4 regions of the Lysinibacillus sp. CNPSo 3705 genome follow, and region 2 is predicted to be linked to each of the others. Evidence: riboswitches for the same ligand, from Rfam matches in the RefSeq annotation. Region 2 holds a riboswitch; each other region holds the start of a gene.

Region 1 (3,190 bases), on a different contig from region 2:
ATTGTGTTTTCCGTCGACGAAGATTTCAATTGAACGATGTAATCGTATTTGAAACTATAATTTTGCTATGATATATGGACATTAACTACGAAGTATTTTGGAACGTAAAACGGTGATCTTTTTGCATCTAAATAACTGGTAGAAATATATCTAAAATAGTGTGCACATGATACACTTTTCAATATAGATATTTTAGTAAGGAGTCTTTACTGTGAAATCATTTTTTGCTGTTGGAATTGGCGGATTTTTGGGTGCCATCTGTCGATATAGCCTTGGCCAAGCACTTTCAAATAACGGTGGTTTTCCATTTGCGACACTTTGTATGAACTTAATTGGCTGCTTTTGTTTAGCGTGGCTATTTACAATGTTTACAAAGAGAACGCCTGTTATTATAGGAATTGGTACTGGCTTTTTTGGTGCCTTTACAACCTTTTCGACATTTTCTTTAGAAACACTATTGCTTTTGCAGGATAGTAAATGGCTACAAGCCGTTCTTTATATATTAGTAAGTGTTTTTGGCGGTTTAGCTTGTGCATGGCTAGGATTTAAACTAGCAAAGGGGCGCATCGTATGATAATTATTGGTATCGGTGGATTTTTAGGTGCACTAACACGATTTTATCTAGGAAAATTGATTGTCCATACATACCCATGGGCAACATTTTTTATTAATATAACAGGGTCTTTTGCGCTTGGCTTTTTATTTGCGCTACATCTAAGTGATTGGTTTTGGCATTTAATAGGGATTGGTTTTTTAGGAGCCTATACGACTTTTTCGACATTCGGTTTTGAATGTTTGACGCTCTTGGAGCAGCAAAAATGGAGACAAGCGATTGTTTATATAGGCACTACAGTTATATTCGGCTTATTTTTCGCTACACTTGGCTTTTACCTTGTATAGTCGCATTTTTAAAAAACTAGAGGTGATTTTTTGACACAGCCATCCATTGAACAATTACAAGCGCTTGAAGCTGACATTGAACAAACACTATATCGTTTAATCGACCTAGAACTAGAAGAAAACTTTCTAGAAATGAATACACGCTTTGCACAATTACTTGCAAAGGTACAAGCGGTACAATTAATTGATTATAAGCTTGACGTCCTCGTTGACCCTCAAGCATTTGCAACAGAAACATGTACTCTACTACAAAGTTTAATAGAAGCAAAGGCTAGACCACAAAAAAGACAACGCCTCCTAACACATCGTATGATTTTAAAAATATGGTTGCGTAAAAACCAACGCTTTATGACGGAATTTTTACCACAAATGTTTTAAGCGCCCTTTGCTGTCCCAGGGGCGCTTCCTTTTAAAGTTGCAATTGCTGCAACACTTCTTTTATTCCCTACAACTGTTAAATCGAGGTGCTCTAAGCATATTACGGATATTTTCCTCAAAAACTTTTCAGAATATAGCTTTAAAATAAAAATTAAATAAAAATATGTTGCAAAAATTGAATTCTTATTTTAATATTTATTATTGTGAAAAAAATAATATTTTGCTTCTTATCAAGAGAGATGGAGGGACTGGCCCGATGAAATCTCGGCAGCGGAACTTATGATTTAAGTTACTGTGCCAAATCCAGCAGGCAAAGGCTTGATAGATAAGAGGAGTGTTTTATAGATATAAGGCCTCTTCTTGTTAGTACAAGAAGAGGCCTTTTTTCGTAAAAAAAATGGACAAAAGACGTGTCCAATTTTATTTTTGGAGGTAGACATGAAGAAAGAGAATCCATGGGCGCTAATCCCATTTGTTGTGTTTTTGATTTTATTTATTGGCTCAGGGGTTATTACAGGTGATTTTTACGCCTTTCCTGTCATTGTAGCCATTTCCATTTCAGGCGCTGTCGCTTTAGCGATGAATCGACAAGAATCGTTTGCGCAAAAGGTTGATATTTTTTGCAAAGGCGCAGGAAATTTAAATGTCATGCTAATGGTTGTTATTTTTCTTTTGGCTGGGGCCTTTTCAGCGGTAGCAAAAGGCATGGGGGCAGTGGATTCCACTGTAAACTTTGCTTTATCGGTCGTTCCGCCAAATCTACTTGTCGTAGGCTTATTCATCATTGCCTGCTTTATCTCCCTATCAATGGGGACATCAGTGGGAACGATTGTTGCGCTAGCGCCCATTGGAGTTGGCATAAGCGAGCATATCGAGCTTTCCATGGCTTTAGTAATGGCAGCGATTGTTGGTGGTTCGATGTTTGGCGATAATTTATCTTTTATTTCAGATACAACCATTACTGCCGTTCGTTCACAAGGTGCACAAATGAAGGATAAATTTAAGGTGAATTTTTGGATTGTCTTGCCGGCAGCTATTGTAACGAGTCTTATTTTAGGGTTCATTACAATGGGTGAAACTGCGCAAGTGGAGCATGTAAGCTATAATTGGGTAAAAATTGTTCCCTATATTTTGGTCATTATTTTAGCGTTAGCTGGAATGAATGTTTTCCTTGTTCTAGCATCTGGAATTGTTCTTGCCGGGGCTGTTGGCTTAGCGGATGGCAGCTATCATTTAATGAGCCTTTTTCAAAAGATCGGCGAAGGAATGGCAGGCATGTATGAAATGGCATTCCTTGCGATATTAATAGCTGGAATGGTGGAAGTTATAAAGTATAACGGTGGGATTGACTTTCTACTTCACCTTGCAACTAAAAGGATTAAATCGAAAAAAGGTGCTGAATTTGGTATTGCCGGTCTTGTAGGCCTAACTAATTTATCGACGGCCAATAATACGATTGCTATTTTAATTGCTGGTCCGCTTGCAAAAAATATTGCTGAACAGTATGAGATTGAGCCAAGAAAGTCCGCAAGTATATTAGATATTTTCTCCTGTACGATTCAAGGCCTCCTACCATACGGAGCCCAATTCCTGGCAGCCGCAAGTGTAGCCGGAATTTCACCAGTGAGCATGTTGCAATACTCTTTCTATCCAGTCCTTATAGGAATTTGCGGAACCATCGCTATCCTCATCGGATACCCGAAAGGAAAGAAAGCCTGAGCTTCATACTTAAAAAACATTAATTTACCACTAAATTACTCCAATTGTTTTGCAAGAAATAATCAAAACAATTGGATTTTTTATTGTGATAAGATATTACTTAAAAATTACAAATTACACTTTCTCATTAGTTATTTCGAAACGTCTATATTTGACCATAAATCCAATTCCAAGAATAGGTCCAATCGCTAAT
Region 2 (3,190 bases):
ATTTATCTTTAGGTGAACGACCAGTGTATTTGCCAGTTTCTGCACGAACTGCGCCATCTACTGTTAACATAGCTTCACCACGAGATGTTGCTTTTTCAGCTAATTGTGGTACTGAAAGTTGAACATTAATGTTACCGCCGTTTAATAATTCCTTCAGTTCGTTTGCAATTTCTACTGAATTCATCGATTAAATACCATCCTTTTTTATAGTATTCCCTTGAGTCTGAGGGAGATTTTCTTAATTTCAAAAATAGTATAACACAATTGCTTAAATAATCTATACTAATTCAGAAATTATTTTTCAGATTTTATTACTTTTCAAGAAAACGACAAAAAGTAAATTGATTCGTTTTGATAATGCTTTTTACCCTATTTATAAGTGATCACACATTCACTTTCGACACAGCAAAATTGTGTTTGGAAGCTTAGCTGACATGGGGTTCGCACAGGATGTGAAGTTTTAGCTTGTTTTTGTAGTTGGAGCGTGTCTTCGACTAAAAAGGGGCTACAATCATTTTCATCCACCACATGTTCTGTAGCTAACGCCTTGCTTTTGCTACAAAATGTACTGTAAAGGGTTACACATATGTTAACACATGATGTGAGGTGGAGAGTAGGGATTATTTTGTTTTAATTTACAGCATAAGGAAAATTCTTTGCTGGATAAAGCCCATACTTTCTTTATAAGAATACAATCAATTATGCCACAGCATAATTTCGACCAGAGACTTTAAATGGTTTTCGCATAAAAGCTGGAAGAAGATAAAAATATTTGACAATGTTCGACCATTTACGTATTATGAGATATTGAACGGATACTCTTATCCCGAGCTGGTGGAGGGTCAGGCCCTGTGAAACCCGGCAACCTGCATGAACTATTTCACGACATGCGCTGGTGCCAATCTGATGCAAGGGGAAACTCCCTTGAACGATAAGAGTGAAAGGTTACGAAGTCATTATTCCTTTCCTCATGTTAAGTAAGCGTGAGAAAAGGATTTTTTTATTGTTTTAAACGAATTAAAGGTAAGTATACAGTCCTTTCCTTATTATAATGACGGATCTTTCGAAAATCCTCGTGTTAAAAGCAGCAGCAGCTGTTTAGTTGTGCGAAAGTGCAACGACAGCAACAACGGCTTGAGAGTTCAATCCTTATGGGCGAACTTGACATGGGTAATGAGTACCGTATTAATTCGCAAATATTATTTGTAAAAGTAATTAGGAGGAAAATCAAATGACAAACCGTCGACTGTTTACATCAGAGAGTGTAACAGAAGGACATCCAGACAAAATTTGTGACCAAATCTCGGATGCCATTTTAGATGCTATTTTAGCAGAAGATCCAAACGCACGTGTAGCGTGTGAAACAACAGTAACAACAGGCTTAGCGTTAGTAGCAGGAGAAATTACTACTTCTACATATGTAGATATTAAAGGTATCGTTCGTGATACTGTAGCAGAAATCGGTTATACACGTGGGAAGTATGGCTTTGATGCTGAAAACCTAGCAGTACTTGTTGCGATTGGCGAGCAATCACCTGATATTGCCCAAGGCGTTGACCAAGCATTAGAGGCGCGTGAAGGCTCTATGACAGACGCTGACATTGAAGCAATTGGTGCAGGTGACCAAGGTTTAATGTTCGGTTATGCATGTAACGAAACGCCAGAGCTTATGCCATTACCAATTAGTTTGGCGCATAAATTAGCTCGTCGTTTAACGGAAGTACGTAAATCTGGTGAATTAGCATATTTACGCCCAGATGGAAAAACGCAAGTAACGGTTGAATATGATGAAAACAATGTACCAGTACGCGTTGATACGATTGTAATTTCAACACAGCATGATGAAGAAGCTACACTTGAGCAAATTCAAGCAGACTTAAAAGAATTCGTTATTGCTCCAGTTGTTCCAAGTGAATTACTAGATGCCGATACTAAATATTTCATCAACCCAACTGGCCGATTCGTAATTGGTGGTCCTAAAGGGGATGCTGGTTTAACTGGACGTAAAATCATCGTTGATACATACGGTGGCTATGCACGTCATGGTGGAGGTGCTTTCTCAGGTAAGGACGCAACTAAGGTAGACCGTTCAGCGGCATATGCAGCACGCTATGTGGCGAAAAATATCGTAGCTGCTGGTTTAGCTGATCGAGCTGAAGTACAACTTGCTTATGCGATTGGTGTTGCTCAACCTGTATCTATTGCTGTTGATACATTTGGGACAGGAAAAGTTACAGAAAGTGAAATTGTAAAATGGGTACGCGAGCTATTTGATTTACGCCCAGCGGGGATTATTAAAATGCTTAACCTTCGTCGTCCTATTTATAAGCAAACTGCCGCATATGGTCACTTTGGTCGTACAGATTTAAATGTACCTTGGGAACAAACAGACAAAGCTGACGCATTAAAAGAAAAAGCAGGTTTATAAACTATTCAGCTAAAGCGATGAAGTGTTTGGAAAAATATTTTAAAATACTATTACAGAAAGGGGCTCAATATTCTTATAGCCCCTTTCACTGTTTTTAACGAAAAAAAAAGCTCCTAATCATAATCATGGAGGGCTTGGTTACCCAAGAAAACGTGAGCTGCTTTGATTTAGTTAAGTTAATCTTTTGGTTGAAGAGATTTATAGTATTGACCCTTTTCTACATATTCACGTATGATGCGTTCCATATCTTCTTTATCTTCATCATTTAATTCTCTTACAACCTTTGCAGGACGGCCAAGTGCTAAGCTATTTGGAGGAATTACTTTACCTGGAGGAACTAGACTACCCGCCCCAATGAATGCACCCTCTCCAATCTCCGCTCCGTCTAATACTATAGAGCCCATACCTATTAAGGCTTTTTTTCGAATCGTACAGCTATGTAAAGTTACTTGATGTCCTACTGTTACTTCATCTTCAATAATGAGTGGATATTTGGGACTTTGATGTAAGCAACAGAGGTCTTGAATACTAACTCTTTTTCCTATAATTGTTGGTGATACATCTCCTCGAATAACTGTGTTAAACCAAATGGTTGTTTCAGCACCTATTGTAACGTCGCCAGTAACTGTTGCATAATCAGCAATGAAAACAGAAGGATCGATATTGGGTTTTTTACCTTTAAATGGATAGATCATGAGTATCGCCTCTTTTCTTTCTATGATGTAATATTATCGTATCAAATACGCAACATGATGGAAATAT
Region 3 (3,190 bases), on a different contig from region 2:
ACAGTTGTTGTATTAGGTGGCGGAATTACGGGATTGTGTACGATGCATTATTTACAACGCCAAGTTCAGGAGAAAAACTTAAATGTAAAACTTGTGCTTGTTGAAAAAAATACATATCTTGGTGGCAAGCTGCATTCTGCATATGAACAAGGATTCATCATGGAAACTGGAGCAGATTCTATTGTAGCGCGTCATAAAGGTGTCATGGAGTTAGTAGAGGAACTGAATTTTGCACAAAATCTTGTATATAACGAAACAGGTATTTCGTATATTTACACAAATAATGAACTACATGCCATCCCAGCAGACTCAACATTCGGTATTCCTATGAGCTTACAATCTCTTGAGGAAAGCACGCTTGTATCAGAGGAAGGTAAAAAAGAAGCGTTAAAGGATTTAACAATGCCGAATGAAAGGTTTACAAAGGAAAGCTCGATTGGGGAATTTTTAACGTATTATTTAGGTGAAGAGCTTGTTCAAAACCAAATAGCACCGGTACTAGCAGGTGTATATTCTGGAGATTTAAATCAACTTTCAATTGCTTCTACTTTACCGTATTTAATCGATTACAAAAACGATTACGGTAGTATTATTAAAGGTTTCGATGCAAACAGAGAACAATTTGTGAAAGCCGCCAATAAAAAATTTATTTCATTTAAAAATGGTTTATCGTCACTAATTGATCGACTTGAAGAAACATTGACGGATGTAGAAATTATAAAAGGGATTGCTACTACTAGTGTTAAAAAGCAGGAGAATTTATACGCTGTTACGTTAGCAAACGGTAAAATGATTGAAGCAAATCATGTTGTATTGGCACTGCCAAATGAAGCGGTACAAAGCTTATTACAGGATGACTCTTTGAACGGCTATTTTGAACAATTTAATACTGCATCCGCCATTACGATTTATTTAGGATTTGATGTTCCCGATAATAGATTACCTGCAGATGGAACAGGCTATATTGTGTCACATAATTCGGATGTTATCTGTAATGCAGCAACGTGGACAAGCCGCAAGTGGAAACACACTTCAGCAGAAGGAAAATTACTTGTACGACTTTTTTATAAGAGCATTAACCCTGTGTATGAGAAATTGCGTATAATGTCAGATGAAGAATTAGCGGTTGTAGCTCTAGAGGACGTAAGAAAAAGCTTGGGGATTGAGGAAAAACCAACTGTTATTAACGTGACGAAATGGATCGACCAGATGCCGAAGTACGACTTGGCACACCGTGAAGCGTTGCAAGGTCTCTTACAAGAGCTCGAGAAAAACTATCCAAATTTATCAATAGCAGGATGCTCTTATTTTGGAGTAGGCATAGGTGCGTGTATTCAAAATGGTAAAAAAATTGGTGAGGAACTTGTAGAAAAACTATCATAATTGTTTAATATAAATCGAAATTTTGTGAATTTCGTAAAAATTATCCTTTGTTCAGTGAAATAGTCTTGACTCAATCGTTCGTAAACGATATGATTCTTTTAATTATTTAAAAAATTCATACTAAATTCTTATCAAGAGAAGCAGAGGGACTGGCCCTATGAAGCTTCAGCAACCAACTTATTGTCAGGTGCTAAATCCAGAAGACCATGTGTCGAAGATGAGAAGGAAAACAATTACGAAACGTAAAAGCCTTCTTTTTTTGTGAAAGAAGGCTTTTTTTATTTTAACTTTTTTCGGTGGAAAGTCCAAACATCCGCCGAAATAGAGGAACTCAGTCTAAGGACGCCACGTCCTGTGGCAACGACTGAGTGTTGACCTAAAGCCTTCGGCGGATGTCACAGAATTGGCAAGGAGTTCTTAGCGGATAGTAGGCTAACTAACCTGCAGCGTGCAGGTCTAAGCACAAAGCCGATTCAGAACGAATTTATGCCGAGGCATAATTGATAGAAAAAGAAAGAGAGGTTAGTTTTATGGGATTGCTTGAAAGGTTAAAAACGCATGTTCTTACAGCAGATGGTGCAATTGGTACAGTTTTATACGGCTATGGCTTGGAGTACTGTCATGAGGAAATGAATGTACAGAGACCGGAACTAATTGAAAAGATTCATAGAGAATATATAGCTGCTGGTGCCGATATTATTCAGACCAATACTTACGGAGCTAATGCCATAAAATTAGCCCGCTATGGATTAGAATCTCGTGTACAGCAATATAATGAAGCTGCTATAACGATTGCAAAACGTGCAGCAGCGGATGGAGGGCAATTTGTTTTGGGTACTATTGGGGGAATCCGTGGTATTCGAAAAAGTGATGCAACGTTAGAGGAAATTTTAGCAACTATAGATGAGCAGGCAACGGTTTTACTTGCAGGAAATCCAGATGGCATTTTACTTGAAACCTATTATGATTTTGAAGAGCTAACAGCGACTTTATCAATGCTACGAGCAAAAACGACATTACCGATTATCGCTCAAGTTTCTATGCACGAACCCGGAATATTACAAAATGGAATGAGCTTAAATCACGCCTTACATGAACTTGAAGCGTTAGGTGCTGATATCGTAGGTGTTAACTGTCGTTTAGGTCCTCACCATACTATCCAAGCATTTGAAGGGGTAGAGCTTCCTGAGCAAGCATTTATGTCAGCGTACCCGAATGCCTCTCTTCTTGATTTAGAGGATGGGCGTGTCGTTTATGAGTCGGAAGCTGATTATTTTGGTCGAGCAGCTGTAGAGCTTCGTGATCAAGGGGTTCGTTTAATTGGTGGCTGTTGTGGTACGACACCAAAGCATATTGCTGCAGCGAAAAAGTATTTAGAGGAGCTATCCCCGGTTGAGGAAAAGTATACAAAGCCAGAAAAAATAGAGATTGTGCGTGAGGCAGAGCCAGCAAATTATGAGCCATTACATGAAAAAGTAAAACGTGAACGCTCGGTTATTGTGGAGTTAGATACACCAAGACATTTAGAAATAGAAGGCTTTATTAAAGGGGCAAAGAAAATATATGAGGCGGGTGCGGATGTAGTCATGATGGCAGATAATTCACTTGCTTCTCCAAGGATTAGTAATGTCGCAATGGGTGCCTTACTGAAAGAAACGCACGGGGTACGCCCGTTAACCCATATAACATGTCGAGATCGAAATCTAATTGGTCTTCAATCACATTTAATGGGATTAAATGCACTAGGAATTCATGATGTTTTAGCGGTTACTGGAGATCCGACAAAGGTAGGCGATTTCCCAGGAGC
Region 4 (3,190 bases), on a different contig from region 2:
GCTAGTTTTACACCCTAAACAAAAAATAGTCAAATTTTTTTCTTTTTTCAGATTTACATAATTTCTATAATTGGTTTTTTATCCCAAAAATAATTATTTAAATATAATAAAATTAACCCCTCGAATTACCAAAATATACAATACACTATTTAAAAAGGCGAAGATAAGGTCATAATGAAAAGAAAAATATTTATTTTATTTGAAATGTATCAGTCTTTATTAAATCTGCATCGTTAGCTTAAGTACATTTATTCATAATATCTTTGGTATAAAGTCTAATTGGTTATTTAAGAATATGGCCCTATTGCTGAAAAAGGCACAATTCATCTTCAAGAATTGCGCCCGATTGTTGTTCATCCTGCTTCAAAAAATCCTTCACCATATGCTGGGTCAGCTAAATAGCAGTGAAGGATATGACGACGTTTGATGAACTCTTCAACAGATGCCATATCCGCAGCAGTATTATCAAATAGACGTTGTTGCAATTATCTTTCAACCTATATAAGTCCTATTACAATAAAAACACTTTTATTATAATAGGTCTTAGGATTCTATCACCATCCATTTATCCACTTTTTTCACCATCCATCAAACTAATAAACAAGGAAACCATACGGCATTTTGTTTACACTATAAGAAGGTTAAGTTTTTGACTTAGTTTTGACTAGAAATGACTAGATTTGAATGAAAACCGGTGAAATTGGATGAAATTAAAAAAGTGCCAAAACCCTATATCAAGGGTTTTGACACTCTGTGAAATCATTTGATTCCATGAAATGGAGACTAGGGGACTCCCCGGTGATTAAAGTATCTAGCATAATAGATAGTTAAAAAATGATGACCTTCTCCTATCAAGGTCATCATTTTTTATTGCTATTAAATGGCATTAAATATGATATTCAATTTGATCGACGAAATCCCATTCATATGGTGTTTCTTGGTAAACGTAGTAGTTCAACCAATTTGAGAATAATAAATGTGTGTGGGCACGCCACGTATTAATCGGTTCATTTGCAGGATTATCATGTGGGAAGTAATTCACTGGTACCTCAATATCTAATCCTTTCGCAACATCTCGACTATACTCATCAGCTAAAGTCGTTGCATCATATTCAAGATGGCCCGTAATCATAATGTTTTTATTATCCTTAGATTGCACAATAAAAACACCAGCATCTTCAGAATAAGAGAGTAATCGTAAATCAGGATGGCTAAGTACTTCATCAATTGATACGGATGTATATCGTGAATGTGGTGCCGTAAATGAATCACTAAAGCCACGTACTAAATCCACTGTTAAATCCGTAATGACATGAGAATATACACCTGAGCATTTAGCAGGAAGTCCAATTTTACCGATACCGTAATGATGGTATAACGCCGCCTGTGCACCCCAACATATATGTAAAATCGATGTTACGTTTGTCTTAGACCAATCCATAATTTCTGAAATTTCCTGCCAGTAGTTCACTTCTTCAAATTCCATTTTTTCTACTGGTGCACCTGTAATGATCATACCATCATAACGGCGATGACGGATTTGATTGAAGGTCGTGTAAAATAACTGTAAATGTGATTTACTGACATTTTTCGATTCATGCGTAGCTGTATTTAAAAATGTAATATTTACTTGTAACGGTGTATTCCCCAATAAACGAAGTAATTGCAGCTCTGTTTTTTCTTTTTCTGGCATTAAGTTCAAAATTAATATATTTAACGGACGAATTTGTTGCGTCTTCGCTCTGTCCTCTTCCATAACGAAGATTTTTTCCTCACGTAAATGTTCTCCAGCTGGTAAGTTTTTCGGAATATTAATTGGCATCTTGCATTCCCCTCTCTTTTATTTCTTTTGTAACATCAATGCACGGGCCCTGCGCAAAGCTCAAATATCAAATGATGAAAAATTAAAAAATCCCCCTCATTCCATATGAGATAGAATGAGAAGGATTTTTCCACGTCCACTCTTATCTCTCAAAGGAAAAATCCTTTGCTGGAATTAGCACCTTTCTAACTTTCGTTAGAGGTTGCTGAAGCGTCATCGGGCCAAATCCCTCAACTTCTCATGATAAGAATATTTAATTAAAAAGAATTGTAACATGAACAATTAAGAATATCAATAATACATAGAATATTTTGTTATTAACCATGCATGTCATGATGTCATTTGTTTAACACTAAACTTGAATGTTGACATTCATTATTTGATGGTAAACATGCTGTACTTATGTTAACATATACCTTTAGTAACAGAGAGGAACGTGAATAGTTTGATTAAAATTGATTTTCCAAAACCAGATTTAGTAATTCGCCAACGCGAACAAGATTTAAAGCCAGGAGATGTACCAATCACACCATACCATGGTTTTATCGACTTCCATAAAATCACTCGTGAAAACGGTGGTATTTTCTTATTCTACAATGAAGAGAACGAACTTTTATTTGTAGGTAAAGCACGTAAAATTCGTCAACGTATTAAAAAGCATTTTGAGGACAATGTGTCACCGATGAAAAATCATCGTGATGAAATTTTCAAAATTGAAGTGTATGAAGTGGAAGATCCAATGGAACGTGAAATTTATGAAACGTACGCGATCAATTCATTCCGCGCTAAATACAATGTTGATAAAGTATTTTATTAATATTTAACGAAAAAAAGAATCTGCTCGCCTTATGTAATGTACATGACGGCTTGCAGATTCTTTTTCAATACTTTCATTCTAAGAAAAATGCTTTACGTTCTTTCGTAATCCATTCCTCAAGCTCCGTATCATCGCGCTTTAAAAGGCGATTAATAAGCACGTCATGCCATATATAATCCTCTAATAAATAAATATGAACAGGATCATTGGTAATAAAAGCCGTTTCGTGTTTTGCCGGAGAGTGACCATAAATCATCTCTTGACCATCTACAGACAAAATAAACCAATGTGGCGTAGAAGTTTTTCTCGTATATTGTGTAGTTCGATGCTGATCTAAGGGTGAAACATTTTCATCCACATTTAATGTAATACCATGAATCGGAATATGCTGTGGGACCTCTTGTATAGCTTCTCGTAATTCCCCATACATATCTTCCCACATCGATAATATGACTTTTTTCTCCGCTTTTTTTAATAATGACTGACAATAATTGACGATTGCCTCTTTTCCTTTTATCGTGACAACTTTATGCTCCGCTTCCTGCTCTTTT

Evidence for each region. A riboswitch is a leader RNA that binds a small molecule or an ion and turns the genes downstream of it on or off. The one in region 2 is predicted to bind S-adenosylmethionine.
Region 1: linked by a shared signal. The riboswitch ahead of PVA17_RS19965 (Na+/H+ antiporter NhaC family protein) and the one ahead of metK (methionine adenosyltransferase) in region 2 are both predicted to bind S-adenosylmethionine.
Region 3: linked by a shared signal. The riboswitch ahead of PVA17_RS13345 (bifunctional homocysteine S-methyltransferase/methylenetetrahydrofolate reductase) and the one ahead of metK (methionine adenosyltransferase) in region 2 are both predicted to bind S-adenosylmethionine.
Region 4: linked by a shared signal. The riboswitch ahead of metA (homoserine O-acetyltransferase MetA) and the one ahead of metK (methionine adenosyltransferase) in region 2 are both predicted to bind S-adenosylmethionine.

The regions. Positions count from the first base shown of each region.
Region 1 is NZ_JAQZSD010000061.1:11,018-14,207, forward strand. Features, by position in the region: gene crcB (fluoride efflux transporter CrcB) at 212-574, shown strand; gene PVA17_RS19955 (fluoride efflux transporter FluC) at 571-900, shown strand; gene PVA17_RS19960 (hypothetical protein) at 931-1,278, shown strand; SAM riboswitch class I at 1,503-1,610, shown strand; gene PVA17_RS19965 (Na+/H+ antiporter NhaC family protein) at 1,717-2,997, shown strand; gene PVA17_RS19970 (MFS transporter) at 3,112-3,190, opposite strand, start outside.
Region 2 is NZ_JAQZSD010000031.1:27,024-30,213, forward strand. Features, by position in the region: gene pckA (phosphoenolpyruvate carboxykinase (ATP)) at 1-184, opposite strand, end outside; SAM riboswitch class I at 819-938, shown strand; gene metK (methionine adenosyltransferase) at 1,232-2,428, shown strand; gene PVA17_RS14165 (gamma carbonic anhydrase) at 2,605-3,123, opposite strand.
Region 3 is NZ_JAQZSD010000028.1:33,197-36,386, reverse strand. Features, by position in the region: gene PVA17_RS13350 (protoporphyrinogen oxidase) at 1-1,383, shown strand, start outside; SAM riboswitch class I at 1,509-1,607, shown strand; gene PVA17_RS13345 (bifunctional homocysteine S-methyltransferase/methylenetetrahydrofolate reductase) at 1,914-3,190, shown strand, end outside.
Region 4 is NZ_JAQZSD010000004.1:64,027-67,216, reverse strand. Features, by position in the region: gene PVA17_RS02640 (catalase-related domain-containing protein) at 354-485, opposite strand; gene metA (homoserine O-acetyltransferase MetA) at 887-1,822, opposite strand; SAM riboswitch class I at 1,962-2,072, opposite strand; gene PVA17_RS02630 (nucleotide excision repair endonuclease) at 2,268-2,639, shown strand; gene PVA17_RS02625 (TrmB family transcriptional regulator) at 2,713-3,190, opposite strand, start outside.